4 regions of the Pseudoalteromonas sp. SM9913 genome follow, and region 1 is predicted to be linked to each of the others. Evidence: predicted binding sites of a transcription regulator. Region 1 holds the regulator's gene; each other region holds the start of a gene.

Region 1 (4,976 bases):
CATAAGTGCCAGCACGCTATCGCCAGCGGCTTGTTTGTCATCTTGAAATAAAGTGATTGTGGCATCAAATTGCACAGAAAGCTGAGCTAATACTGTCGCCGCTCTAGCGTGTAATCCTAATTTGTTTTTTATTAAAAATGTATTTTCTAAGCGCATTGCATGTTCTCACTCGGTATTATTCTTGTTCTCGGTGGCGAATTTTTACATTAGGATGGCTCATTGCAAAGCTTTCGCCAATGGTTTGCGCTAAATAAACAGAGCGGTGTTGCCCACCGGTACAGCCAATTGCAATGGTTAAGTAGCTGCGGTTATTTCGTTCTAAATGCGGCAGCCATGTTTGCACAAATGTTTGAATTTGCCATGTAAATTTTTGCACTATACTGTGACTTGCTAGGTAGTCTTTTACTGGTTGGTCCAGCCCTGTAAGTGGCTTAAGTTCAGGCTCCCAATGCGGGTTTGGTAAAAAGCGGGCATCAAATACGTAATCTGCTTCTTTAGGGATGCCGTGTTTAAAACCAAATGACTCAAAGGTAATGATCAGTTGTTTATCTTTTTTTCCGAGTATTTTTTCACGAATAGACTCAGCAAGCTGATGCACACTTAAATCTGTGGTATCAATCATATAATCAGCACGGTTAATCAATACATCAAGTAGTTGTTTTTCTTTTTTTATGGCTAAATCAAGCGGCAAAGAATCAATAGATAAAGGGTGGAGACGTCGCGTTTCTGAAAAACGTTTTATTAATGTTTGATCGTCACTGTCTAAATAAAATACCGTTGGTTTAGTAAAACCAGGTAAATATTCAATGATTTCATTAAACTGCTGTTGCTCTTTAGGTAGGTTACGTACATCAACACTCACGGCAATTTTATTATAACTGTCGGAAACACTGCGCACTAATGATGGTAATAAATTAAGAGGAATATTGTCTACACAATAATAACCTAAGTCTTCCACAACGCGTAACGCCACAGATTTACCTGACCCTGAACGACCGCTTATAATTATTAATTCCATTTATCACCTTTCTTTATTACTACGATTGACTGACGATAACCTGATACAGTTCGCTATCCGATTTGGCGGCGCGTAACTGTTTACAAAATTCTTTATCATTGAGCTTATCAGCAATCGTGGCTAGCGTCTTCAAATGCTGCTGATTATCGCCATCGGGAACAATTAACGCGACAAAAATGTCAACCGGTCGGTTATCAATCGCATCAAAATTAATAGCTGTTTCGCTCACTAAAATCAAAGCTAGGGGCTCTTGAGCACCACTCATGCGACCATGTGGAATAGCAATGCCTCGACCAATGCCTGTACTTCCTAGCTTTTCTCTTGCAGTTAATGCATTAAGAATATCTTGTTGTGTTAAATAGGGCAGCTTATTGTGAGCCAATTCACTGATAAATTCTAAAATTCTTTTTTTACTATTAAAAAGGACCGCAGCTTTACTGCAGTCCTGACAGATAAGTGAGCTTAGTTTCATAGTGTTAGTGTCGAGCAAGTTTCTCTTTGTGTTTAATTACTTGACGATCTAGCTTGTCAATGAGCGAGTCTATAGCGGCATACATATCTTGATGCTCAGTAGAGGCAAAAATCTCAGCGCCACTAACATGAACGGTTGCTTCAGCTTTTTGGTTTAGTTTTTCTACATCGAGAATAACGTGCACATTCGTTATGTGATCAGTGTGCCTCTGTAACTTCGAAAATTTACTATTTACGTAGTCTCTAAGCGAGTCGGTAATATCTACATGGCGACCAGTTAAATTCAGTTGCATAAACATTTTCCTCTTTGTTGTACGCCTTAAATCAAACTTTTACGTTGATTAGACGGGGGAATAGCTAGAGATTCGCGATATTTTGCAATGGTTCTCCTCGCTACTTTAATTCCTTGCTCTGCCAATATATCTGCAATTTTACTATCACTCAATGGTTTAGCTGAGTTTTCTGCAGCGATTAATTTTTTAATTAATGCACGTATTGCTGTTGATGAACATTCGCCACCATTTTCAGTACTTACATGGCTTGAAAAGAAATATTTAAGCTCAAAAATGCCACGTGGTGTATGCATGTATTTTTGCGTAGTAACACGCGATATAGTCGACTCATGCATTTCCACCATTTCAGCCACATCGTTAAGCACCATAGGCTTCATAGCCTCAGGACCGTGTTCAAAAAAGGCCTGTTGCTGCTGCACAATACAGTTGGTTACTTTAAGTAGCGTGTCATTTCTACTTTCTAAGCTTTTTATAAACCATTTAGCCTCTTGTAAGTGCGAGCGAATAAACTGGCTATCACCACTTGATTTAACCGTACGCGACATAGCTGCATATTGGCTATTTACTCTGATCTTAGGCATGCTATCTGGGTTTAATTCAACTACCCAACGACCTTTAACTTTTTTAACCGACACATCAGGAATAACGTATTCAGACTCTTCTCTGACAATAGTGTCTGCCGGTTTTGGGCTGAGCGTATGAATCAACGTCATGATTTCTTTAAGCTCATCTTCTTTAAGCTTTGTTTTTTTCATTAACGTGCGATAGTCACGTGCAGCAAGTAAATCAATATGATCGGTTAAGATCATTTTTGTTTCGTTTAAAAAAGGTGTGTCTTTATCAAATTGATTTAGCTGAATACACAAGCACTCTTGTAAACTACGCGCGGCTATTCCCACTGGATCAAATAGTTGAATACGCTTTAGTACCGCTTCTATTTCGTCAAGTTCAACTTCATCTTCGCCGTCGTTTTCTTGGTTAAAGCTTTCTAATATTTCTTCACAGCTAAGGGTTAGAATCCCTGAGTCGTCTACAGCTTCTACAATTGCAATAGCTATCGCTTCATCGGTAGGACTAAACGGCGTCAGTTGAAGTTGCCACATTAAATACTCATGCAGCGTTTCAGTCGAAGAGCCTTGATAAATAGATTCATCTTCTGGCATTGGGCCCGATGAAGAGGCAGGCGCAGCGCTCATATATTCATCCCAAGTAACATCCATAGCCATATCATCGCTAATAGTGTCTTTGGTCATTGCTTCGCCGCTATCTTGCTCATACTCGCTAGGTTTATCGTCAGCTGAGGCACTTAGCGTTATGTCATCGTTATCGGCTTTTTGTTCGTTTTTACCTGCAGTGTCTTCGCTGTAATCGTGTTCTTCAACTTCAAGCAAGGGGTTGCTATCGAGCGCTTCTTGAATTTCTTGCTGGAGATCCAATGTACTGAGTTGCAATAAGCGAATTGCTTGTTGCAACTGTGGAGTCATTGTAAGTTGCTGGCCCATGCGCAGCTGTAATGATTGCCTCATGTATCTCTAACAATCCTTTTAAATTACGGTCTGTTGACCTTTACGGATTAAAATTTGTTCAAACTAGGGGCGGTTTAATTGCGGCGCGAGGTTTGTAACCTAGTGGGCTAAGTCAAAACCGAGCAACAAAGAGTAAATCGTCCCTAGGCAGAACCCGAAGGGCAGCGCCTGTTTGGCATTGATGCTGCGTTATCGCCTATTTATGGGGAATACCACACCACATAGGCTCTGGCTTGCCTAAATACCAAACAGACTGCTGCAAATTCAACCTTGAAAGGTCAACAGACCTAAGTATGATTAATCTTAGCAGATGCTTAGTGGAATAACACACATATTAGAGCTTGAACTGCTCGCCTAAATAAACATCGCGTACTGTTTTATCGTTTAATACATATTCTGGAGTGCCTGATGCAATTAACTCTCCATGAGAAACTATGTAGGCTTTTTCACAAACATCAAGAGTTTCGCGTACGTTGTGATCTGTGATAAGTACGCCAATTCCTCGGTTTTTAAGATGCTCTATAATCTTTTTAATATCTAATACTGAGATAGGATCAACCCCCGCAAAGGGTTCGTCTAAAAGGATAAATTTAGGGTTTGCTGCTAACGCGCGAGCAATTTCAACGCGGCGACGTTCACCACCTGATAAAGCCATACCTTGACTATCGCGGATATGCTGAATGCTAAATTCATCAAGTAAATTATTTAAGGTATCTTCGCGTTGTTGTTTATTTAATTCTTTACGTGTTTCTAAGATAGCCATTAAGTTTTGATAAACAGTCAGCTTTCTAAAAATAGACGACTCTTGCGGTAAATAACCAATCCCTAAACGCGCTCGGCTGTGCATCGGTAATAAAGTAATATCTTTATCATCAATTGATATTTTGCCTTTATCGCTAGGGACAAGGCCTACAATCATATAAAAGGTGGTGGTTTTACCTGCACCATTAGGGCCAAGTAACCCCACAATACTGCCAGCTTCAACCTCTAGGCCAACGTTTTTTACAACTTCACGACCTTTATAGCTTTTAGCTAATAGCTCTGCTTTTAATGTGCTCATGGTTGGCCTTTATCATCTTCTTTTTTATTTTCAACAGGCACTAAAATAGTGTGTACACGGTCTGTTGAGTTTTCGTCTTTTTCTGCGCTAATTAACTGCTGCTCGATATCGTAAGTGATACTTTTAGCTGTTATTTGTTGACCTGCTTGAGCAATGCTTGCATCGCCGATTAAGGTTAAAAAACGCAGCGACACATCGTAACGCACTTCATTAGCACTGGCGCTCATTATGGTGCCATCAGCTTGGGTTTCTTCAAAATATGCAGGGCTGCCTGTGGCAATTAATAACTGTTTGTTATCGCCTAGCTCATCGCGTTTATGCACTTCTAAACGGTCAGCTGTGATACGGCGATTACCATGAATAATTTCAACATTTTTCTCAAAAATGCCTACGTTTTCTTTTAATTGACCTTCTTGCTTATCTGCACTAATTGAAATTTGATTAGCAGCGGGGGCTTCAGCAGGTTCAGCGCCATTACTGTTAAAAGCAATTAATAGTGAGGGAAAAATTAAAATTTTAAATAGGTTATTGGTCATAATATAGGGTTCGCGTATGGTTAATAAGTTTAATCACCTCGGTTTTTAAATCGGCCTCAAGGCCTTTACCTG
Region 2 (4,976 bases), 370 kb from region 1:
GACGTTTCTAAGCGTGATCACTTGAGCGTCTTCAGCGCAAGGAGTTTGACTAAAAGTAGGCACTCCTTTAATGGTACATTTATAAACCGTCACTTCATTTGCCATGCTAGCAGCACAGGCACCCAAACAACATAGTAGTAATATTAGCTTTGCCATGGTTAAACCTAAGCTGGTTTAAAGTACCATTTATAATGCACTAAGTTGTGACACCATACAATTTGTTTAATTTATTAGCATGCGCTCGCGACGGCCTTATACAAAGTGCGAATTAATAGAGGCTATTAAATTTTAGGCACAAAAAACCACAATTAAGTGGCTTGTAATCAGTAATGGTGAAGAGGGAGGGATAGACTTACTTACATCCCTGTAATTAATCGCTGCGCGACGCTTGCAGCGGCCTAAAATGTTCCAGACATTTTATTGAACCCTGTCGAGAGTGCTCACCCTCCCTATTTCTTAACGGAGTTAAAATTTAGGCACAAAAAAACCACAATTAAGTGGCTTGTAATCAGTAATGGTGGAGAGGGAGGGATTCGAACCCTCGATAGAGCTACAAACTCTATACTCCCTTAGCAGGGGAGCTCCTTCGGCCACTCGGACACCTCTCCGACGCATTATTCAGCGTGTTATCAATCGGAAAAAACCAATTAATACAAATAAGTGGTGGAGAGATAGGGATTTGAACCCTAGAGGGGCTATAAACCCCTGCCGGTTTTCAAGACCGGTGCATTCGACCACTCTGCCATCTCTCCACGTCGTGATGCAGGATAATACTTAGGTGAGTTGCCTGTGTAAATAGCAAAAAGATCGTTTGCTTAAAAAGTGAGCGTAAATGCGGTTTTTTTTGTAAATTATGAAAATTAAAGATGATTTTTAGCTATGAGGAGGGAGCTGGCAGCAAACAGATGGAGCTAAAGAAGAAACTTCATTTAGTGGTTGGGTGTTTGCTGCAACAATACAAAAATCATGGTTGGGTGATTATTTGTATTGAATTGCACCGCCAAGTGCTAATTTTTTTCCGTAACGGTTAAGTTTAGCTAACATTCTCGCTTTGCGATTAGTTGGTTTAACTGCAACGTGAGTTGTGGCTGTTTGGTTTAATGTATTAATTGGGTTCATTGTATTCGCTCCAAGGTTGTGTCTGTTGAAAACGTGTGCATTTTGCCCGTAGGTTGGTTAAAAATAAAGCGATAAAAATTGCTGGTGAAGTATTAGTTTTTTTAATCTGAAAGTGTTTTTTTTGATTTGCTATTTAATGGCGTTTTTTTTGATTTTGTATATTTATTCATTATAGTCGTGTGCTATATCACTTTTATACGGGGCTTTTGCAGTTTTTTTAATTTTAATATGTTTATAAATAGATTATTTTGAATAGTTATTCAGATTAAATTATTTTGTATTAATGGGGTGGGTTTTACTTCGTTAAAAGATTTAACATGCTATTTATAGGTGGTTAATTATTTATCAGAGAAGAGCATTAAAGAAACGATAAAAAAGAGTGTTGCTAGGCTTTTAAATTATAAAAAAAGTGCCTAGGTTACTAGGCACTTTGGAGTTAGTTGCGTTTTAAAACGCGTCTAACTGGGGATCGCACCGCCTCAAGAATTTAAAACTTAAAAAGAGGTGGTTTTAATATGTTGCAATTTGGGCTTACAATCATCAGCTCGGACGGCATTCTAAGTGATCTAGAGCGAAGTGAAGATTATACTTTGGTTTGTATTTTACTATGAAGCCACAAAATGCCTCTGCACAGCAAGAGCAGATCCGCTCAACAGTCTATTATTTGAGTTAAATGGGACTGGTGGGGGTAAAAAACGCAAAATGCGGCATAGCTTAAAAGCAAATGCCGCAAAGGGAGATTAATTAAAATGCTGAGCAGTTAGTGCTGTTTTATAGTAAATAACTCATAGCCTTTTAATGCAGGCACTTGCGCAGCAAGTTGAGTTTCTTGTTGTGCGATTTCAACAAAGTCACCACACAGTGTATTTGCACGCTGTTCAAGTTTTTTTGCATGGAGCTCTACTTTTTCTTCTATTTGTGCGCCCATATTTTCCATGCGCTCTTCAAAGGCTTGCATGTCGCCACCTGAACCCATTAGCTCAGAGCCTAATGCTACTAAAATACTGCCCATTGATTGCATTACGGCCGACTCAACGGCAGTTTCTATTTGTTGTTCAAACTGCTGTTCAAAGTTTTCACCAAACTGAGTGAAGCTTTGCTGGCCCATGACAAATGTACCTTGTTGGTAAAAGGTACCCTCTACTTCTTGTTGAATATCGTCCATTAAGGTAGCAATGTTATCGAGGCCATCAATATTAAATGCATTGGCGACTTCTTCTAATGCAACGCCCGCAATTTTAACGCCATCAAGTGCAATGTTGGCTACTTCAGGTAATTGCGCACGTAAATTATCTGTGTAGTTGGTCAGTGCTTGGCGCTGAGCGCTATTTAATGCTACTTGCTCGCCATTGATCGACAACTCACCTTGAGTGGTAAAAGTCATACGTTGATTGTTGGCTTTAAAAATTTCTAATTCACTTGGCTTTATACGTACATCGTTTTTAAACTCAACTTTACATTCGTCGTTACTAAATGTAATTGAAGAGCTGTTATCGTTATGAGCCATGGCGACGGGGGCGCACATAATTGCGCTAACTAATAATAATTCTTTCATGTTTATTCTCTGTTTTTTGATGATGATAATTAACTTATAACAAGTTTGGTGCCAATAGTTTTTAGTGTTTAAAAACAGTGGTTTGTGATTTTTAAGGTGCTTTGAAGTTGAAAGTAAAGTTATTAAAAAAGCTAAAATTTGGTCAAAATAACCAACAGTTAAATGATAATAAATAAAATTTATCGATACGATAAAAAACTCTCACTTTCCACAATTCAAATTTAGCGCTATTTATTCACAATACTGACACAGAGACTATTTAGGATAGCGATGTGGCTTTATTTTGACGTAAATTTGTACAATGAATTTGCGTTGAACATTTTAATTTCACCAATTATCGCGATACAAGAATCCGTAATTGGTCTCAAACACTTTATGGAGTGGGTTGTGGGTAAGACATTTAGTTACGATGCGCTAGATGATGATTTTGTTGAAGACGAATACGAAATGGTCGGGCGTAATCAACACGACAAGAAAAAGCAAAAGGTGAAAAGAAAGTTAGAGGATTACCTTGAGCAAAAACGCTTGCGTAAAAACCTAGGTGAAGATGACTTAAACGATTATATTGATTAGGTTGTCGCTAGTACAAATCAGTGCCGACATATTAGCTTTTAACTGCTACTTAGTTAGTATTTAGAGCTCTGTGGGTTGGTAATAAAGAGGCTTTATGCCTCTTTATAATTTTTAAGCCTCAAACTTTAGCTGCGAGCAATGCTTTTTCAATTACTTTTTCTAGTTTTTCAGGTTTAGTAAAGGGCGCGTAGCGCTTAATCGGTGAGCCATCTGCATTAATCAAAAATTTTGTGAAGTTCCACTTAATTTTTCGTGTCAAAAACCCCGGCAATACAGATTTTAAATAGCGAAAAACCGAATGTGTATGCTGACCATTAACGTTCACTTTTTCTGCGATTAAAAAACTAACTCCGTAATTTATTAAACAACCTTGTGCTATTTGATTCGCGTCTCCGGGTTCTTGCTGGCCAAATTGGTTACACGGGAAACCTATAATGACTAAACCTTGGCTGGCATACTTTTCGTGTAATGCTTGCAATGACTCGTATTGATAGGTGAATCCACACTCACTTGCGGTATTTACTATTAACACAACTTTACCTACAAACTCTTTAAAATCGATAGGTTGGCCTTGCAGGCTAGTAGCACTTAGTTGATGAAATGGGTGCATATTATTAAGCTATTATTTGTTTATTTGGCATAGTCTAACCTTTGCTTGGTGATTAACAAAGTCGAAATAGTGAACACTGCTATGGCGTTACTGTTAATTTAAAATCAAAAATAACCCCATACCAGCAAGTGTGGTTAGGTAAATATTATGTGTTTTGTAAGCAACTATAATGGCTACAATCGCTGCGCTTAAATAAGGGTTTTGCCAATTTAGATTAATGCCACCATCATTTATAAATACAATCGGCACCCAAATCGCTGTTAGAACCGCAGGTGCACTGAAGCTCAAAAACTGCTGCATTTTAGGCCCTACTTTAAATGGTAGCGCGCGGTGTAAGAATAAATAACGGGTAAAAAAGGTAATACATGCCATAAGTAAAATAGTCGTCATCATGATTTAGCGTCCTTATTTTTTACTATTCTAGTTACAGTGTAACCTGCACTCATTGCTAATAGTGCTGAGCATACCAACCACAGCTCAAAGCCTGTGCTTTTTAATAAAGTGGCACAGATCCCTGCAACAATGACCGTGACAAGAGTGGCTAAATTTTTAACTCCTGGGATAACCAAAGCAATAAAGGTTGCAGCAATCGCAAAGTCGAGTCCTAAATTGGTTAGATCAGGGAGCATAGTGCCGGCTACAATACCGATAAGTGTCCAAATATTCCAAGCAATGTAAAAGCTAAAGCCTGCGCTGAGCGCGTAAATTAGGCGCGTTTGAGTCTGGTAGGCGCGAGGGTGATGCGAAAAAGCAAATAGTTCATCAGTTAAGACAAAGCTGACTGGAAGGCGCCAACGCATGGGTTGCTCAATCACTTTGTGACGAACCGCCAAGCCATATAAAAAATGGCGAGAGCTAATAATAAACGTGGTAAATAAAATGGTTAATAGAGGGGTATTACCAGCAATGAGCTCAATTGCAACCAGCTGCGCCGAGCCTGCAAATACCAGTAGCGACATGGCTTGAGTTTCAAAAGGGGTAAAGCCATTTTGTATTGCCAACGAGCCACATAAAATCCCCCAAGGAATAACGGCTAAACATAATGGCAGCATATCTAAAAAGCCTTTTAGTATCGGTTTTTTAATGGACTGCATGTGTTTTACTCTGCGCACTGGTAGA
Region 3 (4,976 bases), 1.3 Mb from region 1:
GGATACATAGGTGCATAGTAGGGATCGTCCTGCACTACTTCATTATTTTGTGTAGATACACAACCGCTTAACAGTAAAGTCCCTACTGCAAATAACATGATATTACGCATACAATCCCCCAAGACTATAATTGTTGATTGATGTAGCTCATCATTTCATCAACCGCTGAAATTACCTTTGAGTTCATTTCGTAAACTCGCTGAGTTTCAATCAAATTAACCAACTCTTCGGTCACATTTACATTTGATGTTTCAAGTGAACCTTGAATAATTGTACCTAAGCCCTCAACCCCCGGGTTACCTTGAACAGGTGCACCACTTACTGCAGTTTCGGTATAAAGGTTTTGCCCTATAGGCTCAAGGCCCGACGGATTGATAAAATCACTAATAGTAATTTGACCAATAACCACGTTTTCGGCTTGACCTTTAATGCGAACTGACACTTCACCATCTTGAGATACGGTGATTGACTGTGCATCATCAGGCACATTCATTTCAGGCTGAACAACGTAACCGGCACCCGAAGTTACAACTCGCCCCTCACCGTCGGTGGTAAACTGACCGTTACGCGAATAGGCAATATTGCCATCAGGCTGTAAAACCTCAAAAAATCCAGGACCAGAAATCATCCAATCTAATGAATTTTCAGTGGTGAGCATGTTACCTTGGGAAAAGTTTTTCTGATTAGCGACCACTTTCGTACCCGCGCCCAACATTAAGCCTGACGGCATTTCGGTGTCTTGCGATGAGCGACCGCCTGGTTGATTAATATTTTGGTAGAGTAAGTCTTCAAAAATAGCGCGGCTTTTTTTGTAACCCACTGTACTGGCATTCGCTAAGTTATTTGATATAACCGATATATCTGTTTGTTGAGCGTCAAGCCCTGTTTTACTTATCCATAATGCTGGATTCATAATAATATCCTCACGTTATAGTTAAACGATGCGCATCAGCTGTTCTTGACGTTCGTCAATCTCTTCAGCTGTTTTCATCAGTTTTACTTGTAATTCAAATTGGCGTTGATGACTGATCATATCGACCATTTCATGCACAGGATTTACATTCGATTTTTCTAATGTGCCGCCTAATACTTGTACATTGGCTGATGTTTCAACTATTTGGCCTGGTTTAGCTCTAAATAAGCCATCGTTACCCTTCTCGAGTGTAGCGTTGTTTGCATCAACTACTTTTAGCCGATCAACTTCTTCTAAAAAGTTAGCCGGTGCACCTTGAGGGCGAACTTGAATAGTGCCATCTTTGCTAAATTCAATTTTTTCAATCGGTACAGGTAATATGACTGGCCCACCTTCGCCAATAACTTGACGACCGTCGCTGGTAGTCAACATTCCTTCAGCCGTTATATTTAACGAACCCACTTTTGTATAGGCTTCATTACCAGAGGCATCCTGAACACTCAGCCATGCGTTATCACTCATAGCAATATCAAGGCTGCGACCTGTTTCGACAACACCGCCCGATGTCATGTTTGATCCTGGGCGCTCCTGCATAGCAAAAACACGAGTCGGCAAACCTTCACCGAAAGCCTGCATTGACCGTGCTTGCGCAAAATCAGATTTAAACCCAGTGGTATTCGCATTTGCCAAATTATTGGCTTTAAGAGCAAGCCCTTGCATGCTTTGTTTAGCGCCAGATGCCGCTATGTAGACCATTTTATCCATAACATCGACTCATTAAGAAATCTATGTATGAGTAAATGCAATATAAGTGCCAAATTAAATTTAAGTGTGAATAAGATTTTAGGAGAGGAATAAAAAAGGCTGCACTAAGCAGCCTTAGTAAATCAAAATATGATTATCTGATCTGAAGGATGTTCTGTTGAATAGTTGAGTTAACCTCAAGCGCACGAGAGTTTGCTTGGAAGTTACGCTGCGCACTAATCAAATCAACCAGCTCATTGGTTAAGTTTACGTTAGACTGCTCAAGAGCTGACGAATTAATGTTGCCTAGTGTGCCTGAACCTGGCTCACCCGCAATTGGTTCCCCCGAGGTCAAACTTTTTTTCCATGAAGTGTCACCTACTTGCTGCAAACCTTGTGAGTTTGAAAAGCGCACCATGGCAACTTGACCTAAGTAAGTTGAATCACCATTACTGTAAGATGCAACAACTTTTCCATCTGTACCAATATCAATACCCGCTAAGCGACCTACTGTCGCACCATCTTGCTCTAGTGCTTTCACCTCAAAGCGACTCGCATATTGAGTAGGCGTTCTATTTGCAGTACCGGCCTCATCGCGCCAATTAATCGCAATATCATCAAATTGGGCGCCATTAGATAAAATACCCGATAAATTAGTTCCGGTTAAATTAACATCAGTAAAGGTTGGACCAACATTTGGAGCACCATTAGTCGTTGCAGGCAAACCGCTAGCATCAAACCCAAAGGTACTTAGCGGGCTTGGTGTTGCTGTCGCGGCACCAGTTGCATCAAAGGGAGTTTTATCAAGCGTACCATGTACTTGCCATTCATTAGGCGCTGTTTTTACAAAAAAGAATTGTAGAACATGTGGCTCACCAAGTGAGTCATACATTGTGGTCGATGTCGAAGAGTTATAAGTAGTACTGTCTGTTGCATCAAAAGGGACAGCTATTACATCTTCTCGAGAATCGACGTTAAATGATGTATAAACGTTTGAAGTAGAGCGCGGAGAGCCCGAAGAATCTGGTATTTGTAAAGCAGATGAAGTACTAAGACTTACAGAGGTCGTATCACCACTAACTTCATCAACTGGGAAGCTTTGTAAAAAATTACCTTTAGCATCTACAACAAAGTTATCTTTATTAAGCTTAAATGCACCCGCACGCGTGTAGGTAAAGTCTTGTGCGCCTAAGTCTTGACTGGTAGCAAAATACCCCTCACCTGTGATCGCTAAATCCAGTGAATTATTAGTAAACTGCAGCGAGCCCTGATGAAACTGCTGGGCAACCATAGTGGTTTGTACACCATCACCATTTTTCGTTTTACCGGCGCTAAATACTGATGATGCGTATACATCAGCAAATTCAGCGCGAGACTCTTTAAAGCCCGTGGTATTTACGTTGGCAATATTATTGGCGGTAACATCTAAATCTTTTTGTGCGGCAGCAAGGCCTGTTAATGCAATATTGAAGCTCATAATTAACCTCTAACCTAAAAAATATTTAGCCTATTGGCTAAAAAATACATAAAATCTATTACGCGATTTCTGCGACATCAGTCAGCCTAACCGCACCTTCTTTGGTATTAATAATAATGCCGCTTGAGCCATTAATATTAACACTCTCAATATTTTTGAATGAGGCAATTGGTAAGCTAGAGAATTCGCCATCCGTACTGCCTTCAGCTTTAACATTGTATTCACCAGGAGGAAGTCGTTCACCCGCTTCGTTTTTACCATCCCATGCAAAGCGAACCGCACCTGCAGGCTGCGTGCCTAAATCAATAGTTTTAACTAATTGCCCTGATGCATCTTCAATACGAAGCGTTAAATTGTCTACCGGCTTTTCAGCAACAATCGCTCCCTTTACCTCACCCGACTCATTAAGCTCAAGTGTGTCAGACTCCAGCAGCGCTTGCTTACCAACCAGTGTTGATGCTTGCAATGCTGAATTTGATGTCATCGACGCAGCTAAAGACTCAAAGTTAGAGTTTAAATTTGAGATCCCTTCAGCCATAGTAAAGTTTGTCATTTGTGCAATCATCTGATCGTTATCAGCTGGTTTGCTGGGATCTTGATATGACAACTGCTGTGTTAACAACGAAAAGAAATCTTCTTGGGTTAACGCATCACTCTCTTCTTTTTTTGGCACTTGCTTATCTTGCCAACGTAAAGAGTCCATGTAGGATGAAGAAGTACTAATATCGTTACTCATGAGCTACCCTCAGTTACCGCTGACCTAACAGCAGTGTTTTACTTAACATTTGCTTAGCTGCATCAGCAACTTGAACATTTGTCTGATAAGAGCGAGAAGCAGAAATCATATTTGCCATCTCCTCAACAACATTCACGTTGGGTTTGTAAATATATCCATTTTCATCCGCACTCGGGTGATTTGGGTTATATTCGATTTGTAGTGGTTTATTACTTTCAACCACTCCTAACACTTTTACACCAACGGCAGAGCCCTGTGGGTTGCTTGCTGACGCTGACGCTTTTGTTAGCTCCGCAGCAAATACAGGTTGTCGCGCTCGGTACGTCTCATTTTGTGAAGAGCTAATTGTATTGGCATTAGAGATATTACTTGCCGTGGTATTTAATCGCACGTTTTGCGCGCTCATACCAGAACCAGCAATATCAAACACATTATATAAACTCATAATTAGGCTCCTTGACTACCGAGGGCTTTTTTCAGGCCTTTAAATTTACCATTAAGAAACTGGACACTGGCCTGATACTCCATAGCATTCTGTGTATACAAGTTCCGTTCCACTTGTATATCAACAGAATTGCCATCACCTGTATCTGTTTGATTTGGCGTACGAAATAGTTCATTACTACCTACACTACGGGTACCACCGGCAATGTGTTTTTCATTGGTTCTTACCATGGTATTGCCGCTTAGTTGGTTGGACTTTGCCGTTTTTAATGCTGAGGCAAAGTCGATATCTTTTGCTTTATAGCCGGGCGTATCAGCATTTGCGATATTAGTAGCGAGCATTTCTGCTCTTTGCGAACGGATCAACATCGCATGCGGATGCACGCCTAATGCTTTATCAAAACTGATAGCCATAACTACCTCCAAAAAATTGACTCAGTACCGATAAAGCAATAAATGAGCCAGCAGTGAAAATAGTGATGATAAAAACAAAAAACGACGCAATAGGCGTCGTTTAGAGGAGGGATAATATATTAATGAAGGTCATTTCTTTTGATAAATGATACCAGGGTTACAACGCACCATATCAAAGTCAGTACTTAAACCAGACATAGACTCCGACGCACCTAAAAATAAATACCCCTTAGGGTTAAGTGCTTGAG
Region 4 (4,976 bases), 200 kb from region 1:
AATAACGCTTGATTGACCACTCGTTGAGGAGCCTCGGTTTGCGCTTGCTTAATGCCAAAGAGTTCAGCGAGCATATTATCTAACTTGCTTGTGTTTATTGGTTTAGCTAGTGCGCCTTGAATAGATATACCCTCAAGCTCTTCTTCAGCACTGCGTACATTGGCCGTTAATGCCACTATTGGTAGCTGATCAAAATGACTTTGAGCACGAATTTGTCTTGCCACTTCGTCACCATTAATATCAGGCAACTGCATATCAAGTAATACTAAATCTAAGTCATCTTCAGTTTCGACAAACGATAAAGCATCTTCACCCGTTTCAGCCCACAGCACTTCGTGTCCACGTTGCTCTAGTAAGTTAGTAGCAATTTCAGCATTAAGTGGCACATCCTCCACTAATAAAATATATAAGCTACGCCCAACATAACTATGTTCGGTAGGAGCACTACATAAATTCAGCGGAATTTGTACCGTAAAGCAGCTGCCCTCTCCTGGGGTACTATTAACAGTTATTGTGCCTTTCATTGCGCTTACTAACGCTTTGGTGACAGCTAAGCCAATACCTGAACCAATGGCATTGGTGCCTTTAAGATCTGGCGCTTTATAGTACATGTCAAAAATGCGTGTTAGTTGCTCTTGTGGAATACCTTCACCGGTATCGAGTATTTTAATAATAAGCCAAGGGCCATCTTCACGGTTTTCTCTGGCACAATCTAAGATTACGCTCCCTTGTTGAGTAAACTTAACGGCGTTATTAATTAAGTTCCACACCACTTGGCGTAAACGAGTCGGGTCAAGCAAAGCATATATGTCAAGCATGCCAGAACGCTTCACTTCAAACGAAAGCTCTTTTTGCTCAGCAATAAGGCCTGCAAAGTTAACTACATCGTTGATAAAGTCCGAAACATTAATTTCGTTGGCGGCAATATCTAACTGCTCACGGTCAATTTTATCTAAATCTATAATATCGTTAAATATGTTACCTAGCGTTTCGGCGCTTGAAAACACGGTATTACACCAACTGCGTTGCTGTTTGTTTAATTCGGTATCCAATAGCATGCGCGTTAAGCCCACAATACCATTAAGCGGTGTGCGTAACTCATGGCTTAATGTGGCAATAAATTTCCCTTTATCTTTATAAGCTGTTTCCAGTGCCTGCGCAGCTTCTTTACGACTGGTAATATCACGGCCAAACGCAAGTAAACCAATGTAATCCCCTTGTTCATTAATAAAGGGAAGTTTACGCAATTCAAACCACCTAATTTCACCGTTTACTGAGTACTCCACATCTATAGTTAAACCTTGATGCGTACGCTCAACCTGCTCATCGGTTCTGAGTACTTCTGATAAAAAGTGGCTTGGGAATATTTCTTCTGCGGCTTTACCAATAAGTTCGCCACTGGTTTTGCCCATTACCTCTTCAAACATTTTATTACAACCGGCAAACACCCCGTTGTTATCGCGGTAATAAAATAAATCCGGCGAGGAGTCTACTATTGAGCGCAGTAACATGCCTTGCTGTGCGAGTTCTTGTTGTGTTTTTTTACGCTCTGCAATTTCACGCCTGAGCTCTTCTATTGCTCGATGTTTGGCATGAAAAGCCATTTTACGTTCGTCAATTTCAATATTTAAGCGGTTAATATTGTCTTTGAGGGTTTGATTTAAAAGCTTCTCTTGTTTTGTGGCACTATCTAAATAAGCATAAGAGGCATCAAGTTGCCGAATAGAGTTTAATAATATGCTGATAACTAAAGGAGAAACAACCGAGGTAAAAAATACTACGGCCAGTATATCAACCAAGTTTACTTCGCCTATGGCAACGTAATAAAACATACTTGATAAAACCAGCGATATTGTCAGTAATAATGCATAGCAAATAGCTGCAGTTTTAAACTCACCAAAACGAGTTATTGAACTGGAAAGAACTCGAACCCACGGGTTCAAAGAAGAATCAGTCATATATCAGTTTTTCTCTTAGCTAAATGCTTAGGGTCTGTTGACCTTTCAAGGTTAAAGGCTAATTTTAGCATTTTCTATCAGCTATTTTCATGTTGTGCGACAAAAACAATAAAATTTCATGTTTGGTGTTATTTGCTGCATTTCAGCAAATCTTTATTTAGTGTAAAATGCGGCGTTTTAAATATTGCAAATAACGAGTAACGTATCATGCAAAAAACTATGCCAGATATTGCTAACACGGCTGCCGCATTACGAACAGGTAAATTAGACTGGGTAGGTATGGGCGATATAGAGCTGCCTTTTATTTTTGAATCTCTTGATTTAGCTCCAGTTACCGTTAATGCAAAAGCACGCGCCTTTGTTAATTTACACAAAGAAGATGCTAAAGGCATTCATATGTCGCGACTATTTTTAGCGTTGGATCACCTCTCAACTGAGCAACAGGTCAATCCACAAACCTTAGCACAAGCCTTAGATACCTTTATCACCAGTCATGAAGGCTTAAGTGATAAAGCACACATTGAATTTAAATTTGAATTGCCGCTACGCCGTAAGTCATTACTTAGTGGTAAAGCAGGTTGGAAAAGCTATCCCATTGTACTTACCAGCACTATAAATCAAGGCGTTATTAGTTTTGAGCTCAGCGTTGATGTGACTTATTCATCAACTTGCCCCTGTTCTGCAGCACTGGCTCGCCAATTAATTCAAAACGCATTCAGCGAAAAGTTTTCTCAAGAAACACTCACTCAATCAGAAGTTTTAGAGTGGCTTGGAACAACTCAAGGGATTGTAGCAACCCCGCATTCACAGCGTTCAATTGCTAATGTTAAAGTTAAATTAGCAAATAACATTGAACAGTTTGATGTGGTTAACTTAATAAACTTACTAGAAGATGAGCTAAAAACACCAGTACAAGCTGCGGTAAAACGTGAAGACGAACAAGAGTTTGCTCGCTTAAACGGTCAAAATTTAATGTTTTGTGAAGACGCAGCACGAAAAATTAAAACGACGTTAGAGTCAAAAGAGTTTACCGATTACTTCCTGCAAATTAACCATTATGAGTCTTTACATGCTCATGATGCAGTTGCGATTGCCGTAAAAGGTATTGAAGGCGGCTATAAAGCATAATAGTGCTCATCCCCATTCGTTAATAAAACAACCATAACAACTATTTGGGCACATAAATTGCTTTAGAAAAGCAGTGTCAATTTGTTGTTATGGAGTTACCGTATGGAATTCGCTTTATTATTAATATTAGTGCTAGTTGTTGGGGCATCTGTCGTTGCGTCAAAATTTAATGATGACGGCGGAAACCCTTATCCTTTTACTCGTAAGCAAAGTGTATTTACCCAAGTAGAAGGGGCGTTTCTGAATTTATTAGAGCGCGCTGTTGGCGATCAATATAAAATTGTTAGTCGCGTTAAACTAATCGATGTGATTGACTGTAAACAAGGCCTGTCTGTTAAATCTAAACGTGCGGCAATGGCTAAAGCAAAAAATAAGCAGCTCGACTTTGTTTTAGTAGATAAAGAAAAAATGACCATAGTGGCTGCGGTTGACTTAGTTAATAACGCCAATAAAGATGGCCACAAAGCACAGCGCGACTGGTTTGTTAATGGCGCATTGGAAGCCGCAGGTATTCCACATATTCGTATGAAAGTGAAGGCAGGCTACCGCCCAAGCGAAGTACGCGATGCAATTATGTTTAAATTAGGTAAGCCAGCGGCATCTAAACCTTCACGACCTACGCGTGCTAGAGTTCATAAACCTGCGGTATTGTCTCCTTCTCAAGCAAAGGCACAATCAACAGCCCTTGCTGAAATATAATCAATAAGTTTATAAAGTGCGGGCTTTTTAAGCTCGCATTTTTGTTTGTTTTACCCCACGTTATTTTTTGCAGTATAATCACCGTATTCAAACTCAGGAATTTAACACTATGAATGTTGGTATTATTGGCGCAATGGAGCCAGAAGTTAAAATTTTGCGCGAGGCGATGCAAAATCCACAAGTTTTAACCAAGGCTGGTTTTACTTTTTACACAGGCGAGCTTGCAGGCAATACCGTCACTTTAGTGCAATCAGGTATTGGTAAAGTCGCTTCGACAATCGCAACCACATTACTTATCGATAACTTCAATCCAGATTGTATTATTAACACTGGCTCTGCCGGTGGATTCGACCCATCACTAAACGTTGGCGATGTAGTAATTTCATCTGAAGTACGTCATCACGATGTTGATGTAACAGCGTTTGGTTACGAAATTGGCCAAGTCCCACAAATGCCAGCAGGTTTTACTGCTCACCCTAAACTTGTAGAAGCAGCCGAGCAAACAATTGCACAAATTAGTGAAGTAAAAACCCTTGTTGGTTTAATTTGCACTGGCGACTCGTTTATGTGCGACCCTGTTCGTATTGAAAAAGCACGCAGTGACTTCCCTACAATGCTAGCAGTAGAGATGGAAGGTGCATCAATTGCGCAAACGTGTTTTGCACTTAATACACCATTTGTTGTTATTCGCTCAATGTCTGATATTGCAGGCAAAGAGTCGCCGCAATCATTTGAAGAATACTTAGAAACAGCCTCTATAAATTCATCAAAAATGGTCGTAGCTTTACTTGAGAAATTAACGGCGGTTACGCTGTAAATGCTCAATAATATTGTTCAAAATCATTTGGACTTTATTGTATTTATTTGTGCGCTCCTTGCTGAGCGCTTTTTACCTTTAGTAAGTTGGTATCACCCTAACCACATACTCTCTGCTATTTTTAGCGCTATAAGCCAGCGTATTTATAAAAAAACAGACACCAAGCAATATCATTATTTAGCAGCCTCAATGGCAAGTACGCTTATACTTAGTACTGTGCTTATTATTGTAGTTTTACTGCTTCAGTTTGCCTTTTACCCCGAGCTGTTATCAGGTCTTATTTTATATTTATGCCTAGAAAACAGTAGCCTGAATAAAAAAGCGATACGCATAGCTAGGCTAGTCAAAAAAAATCAAAAATCGACAGCACGCGA

The links. Region 1 encodes sigma-54, which starts transcription at its own class of promoters, with help from an activator protein. Its sites were predicted from a motif close to GTTGGCACGNNNNTNGNNT; they were not measured.
Region 2: PSM_RS00305 (YggN family protein) is a predicted target of sigma-54. The motif match lies at 2,712-2,730, and genes of this name have one in related genera.
Region 3: PSM_RS11190 (flagellar basal body rod protein FlgF) is a predicted target of sigma-54. The motif match lies at 1,714-1,732, and genes of this name have one in related genera.
Region 4: PSM_RS02925 (DUF2726 domain-containing protein) is a predicted target of sigma-54. The motif match lies at 3,131-3,149, and genes of this name have one in related genera.

Annotation. Positions count from the first base shown of each region.
Region 1 covers NC_014803.1:429,018-433,993, forward strand. The annotation lists gene PSM_RS01975 (HPr family phosphocarrier protein) at 1-156, opposite strand, end outside; gene rapZ (RNase adapter RapZ) at 176-1,018, opposite strand; gene ptsN (PTS IIA-like nitrogen regulatory protein PtsN) at 1,038-1,490, opposite strand; gene hpf (ribosome hibernation promoting factor) at 1,495-1,782, opposite strand; gene PSM_RS01995 (RNA polymerase factor sigma-54) at 1,809-3,308, opposite strand; gene lptB (LPS export ABC transporter ATP-binding protein) at 3,643-4,368, opposite strand; gene lptA (lipopolysaccharide transport periplasmic protein LptA) at 4,365-4,904, opposite strand; gene lptC (LPS export ABC transporter periplasmic protein LptC) at 4,894-4,976, opposite strand, start outside.
Region 2 covers NC_014803.1:62,324-67,299, forward strand. The annotation lists gene PSM_RS00290 (DUF4124 domain-containing protein) at 1-156, opposite strand, end outside; tRNA gene PSM_RS00295 (tRNA-Ser) at 516-608, opposite strand; tRNA gene PSM_RS00300 (tRNA-Ser) at 662-752, opposite strand; gene PSM_RS18555 (hypothetical protein) at 979-1,119, opposite strand; gene PSM_RS00305 (YggN family protein) at 1,880-2,674, opposite strand; gene PSM_RS00310 (PA3496 family putative envelope integrity protein) at 3,062-3,247, shown strand; gene PSM_RS00315 (glutathione peroxidase) at 3,366-3,857, opposite strand; gene PSM_RS00320 (AzlD domain-containing protein) at 3,951-4,250, opposite strand; gene PSM_RS00325 (AzlC family ABC transporter permease) at 4,247-4,951, opposite strand.
Region 3 covers NC_014803.1:2,441,381-2,446,356, forward strand. The annotation lists gene flgH (flagellar basal body L-ring protein FlgH) at 1-110, opposite strand, end outside; gene flgG (flagellar basal-body rod protein FlgG) at 125-913, opposite strand; gene PSM_RS11190 (flagellar basal body rod protein FlgF) at 935-1,678, opposite strand; gene flgE (flagellar hook protein FlgE) at 1,812-3,134, opposite strand; gene PSM_RS11200 (flagellar hook assembly protein FlgD) at 3,193-3,870, opposite strand; gene flgC (flagellar basal body rod protein FlgC) at 3,884-4,315, opposite strand; gene flgB (flagellar basal body rod protein FlgB) at 4,318-4,728, opposite strand; gene PSM_RS11215 (CheR family methyltransferase) at 4,858-4,976, opposite strand, start outside.
Region 4 covers NC_014803.1:630,787-635,762, reverse strand. The annotation lists gene arcB (aerobic respiration two-component sensor histidine kinase ArcB) at 1-1,958, opposite strand, end outside; gene folE2 (GTP cyclohydrolase FolE2) at 2,166-3,086, shown strand; gene PSM_RS02925 (DUF2726 domain-containing protein) at 3,189-3,785, shown strand; gene mtnN (5'-methylthioadenosine/S-adenosylhomocysteine nucleosidase) at 3,895-4,602, shown strand; gene PSM_RS02915 (cobalamin biosynthesis protein CobD/CbiB) at 4,603-4,976, shown strand, end outside.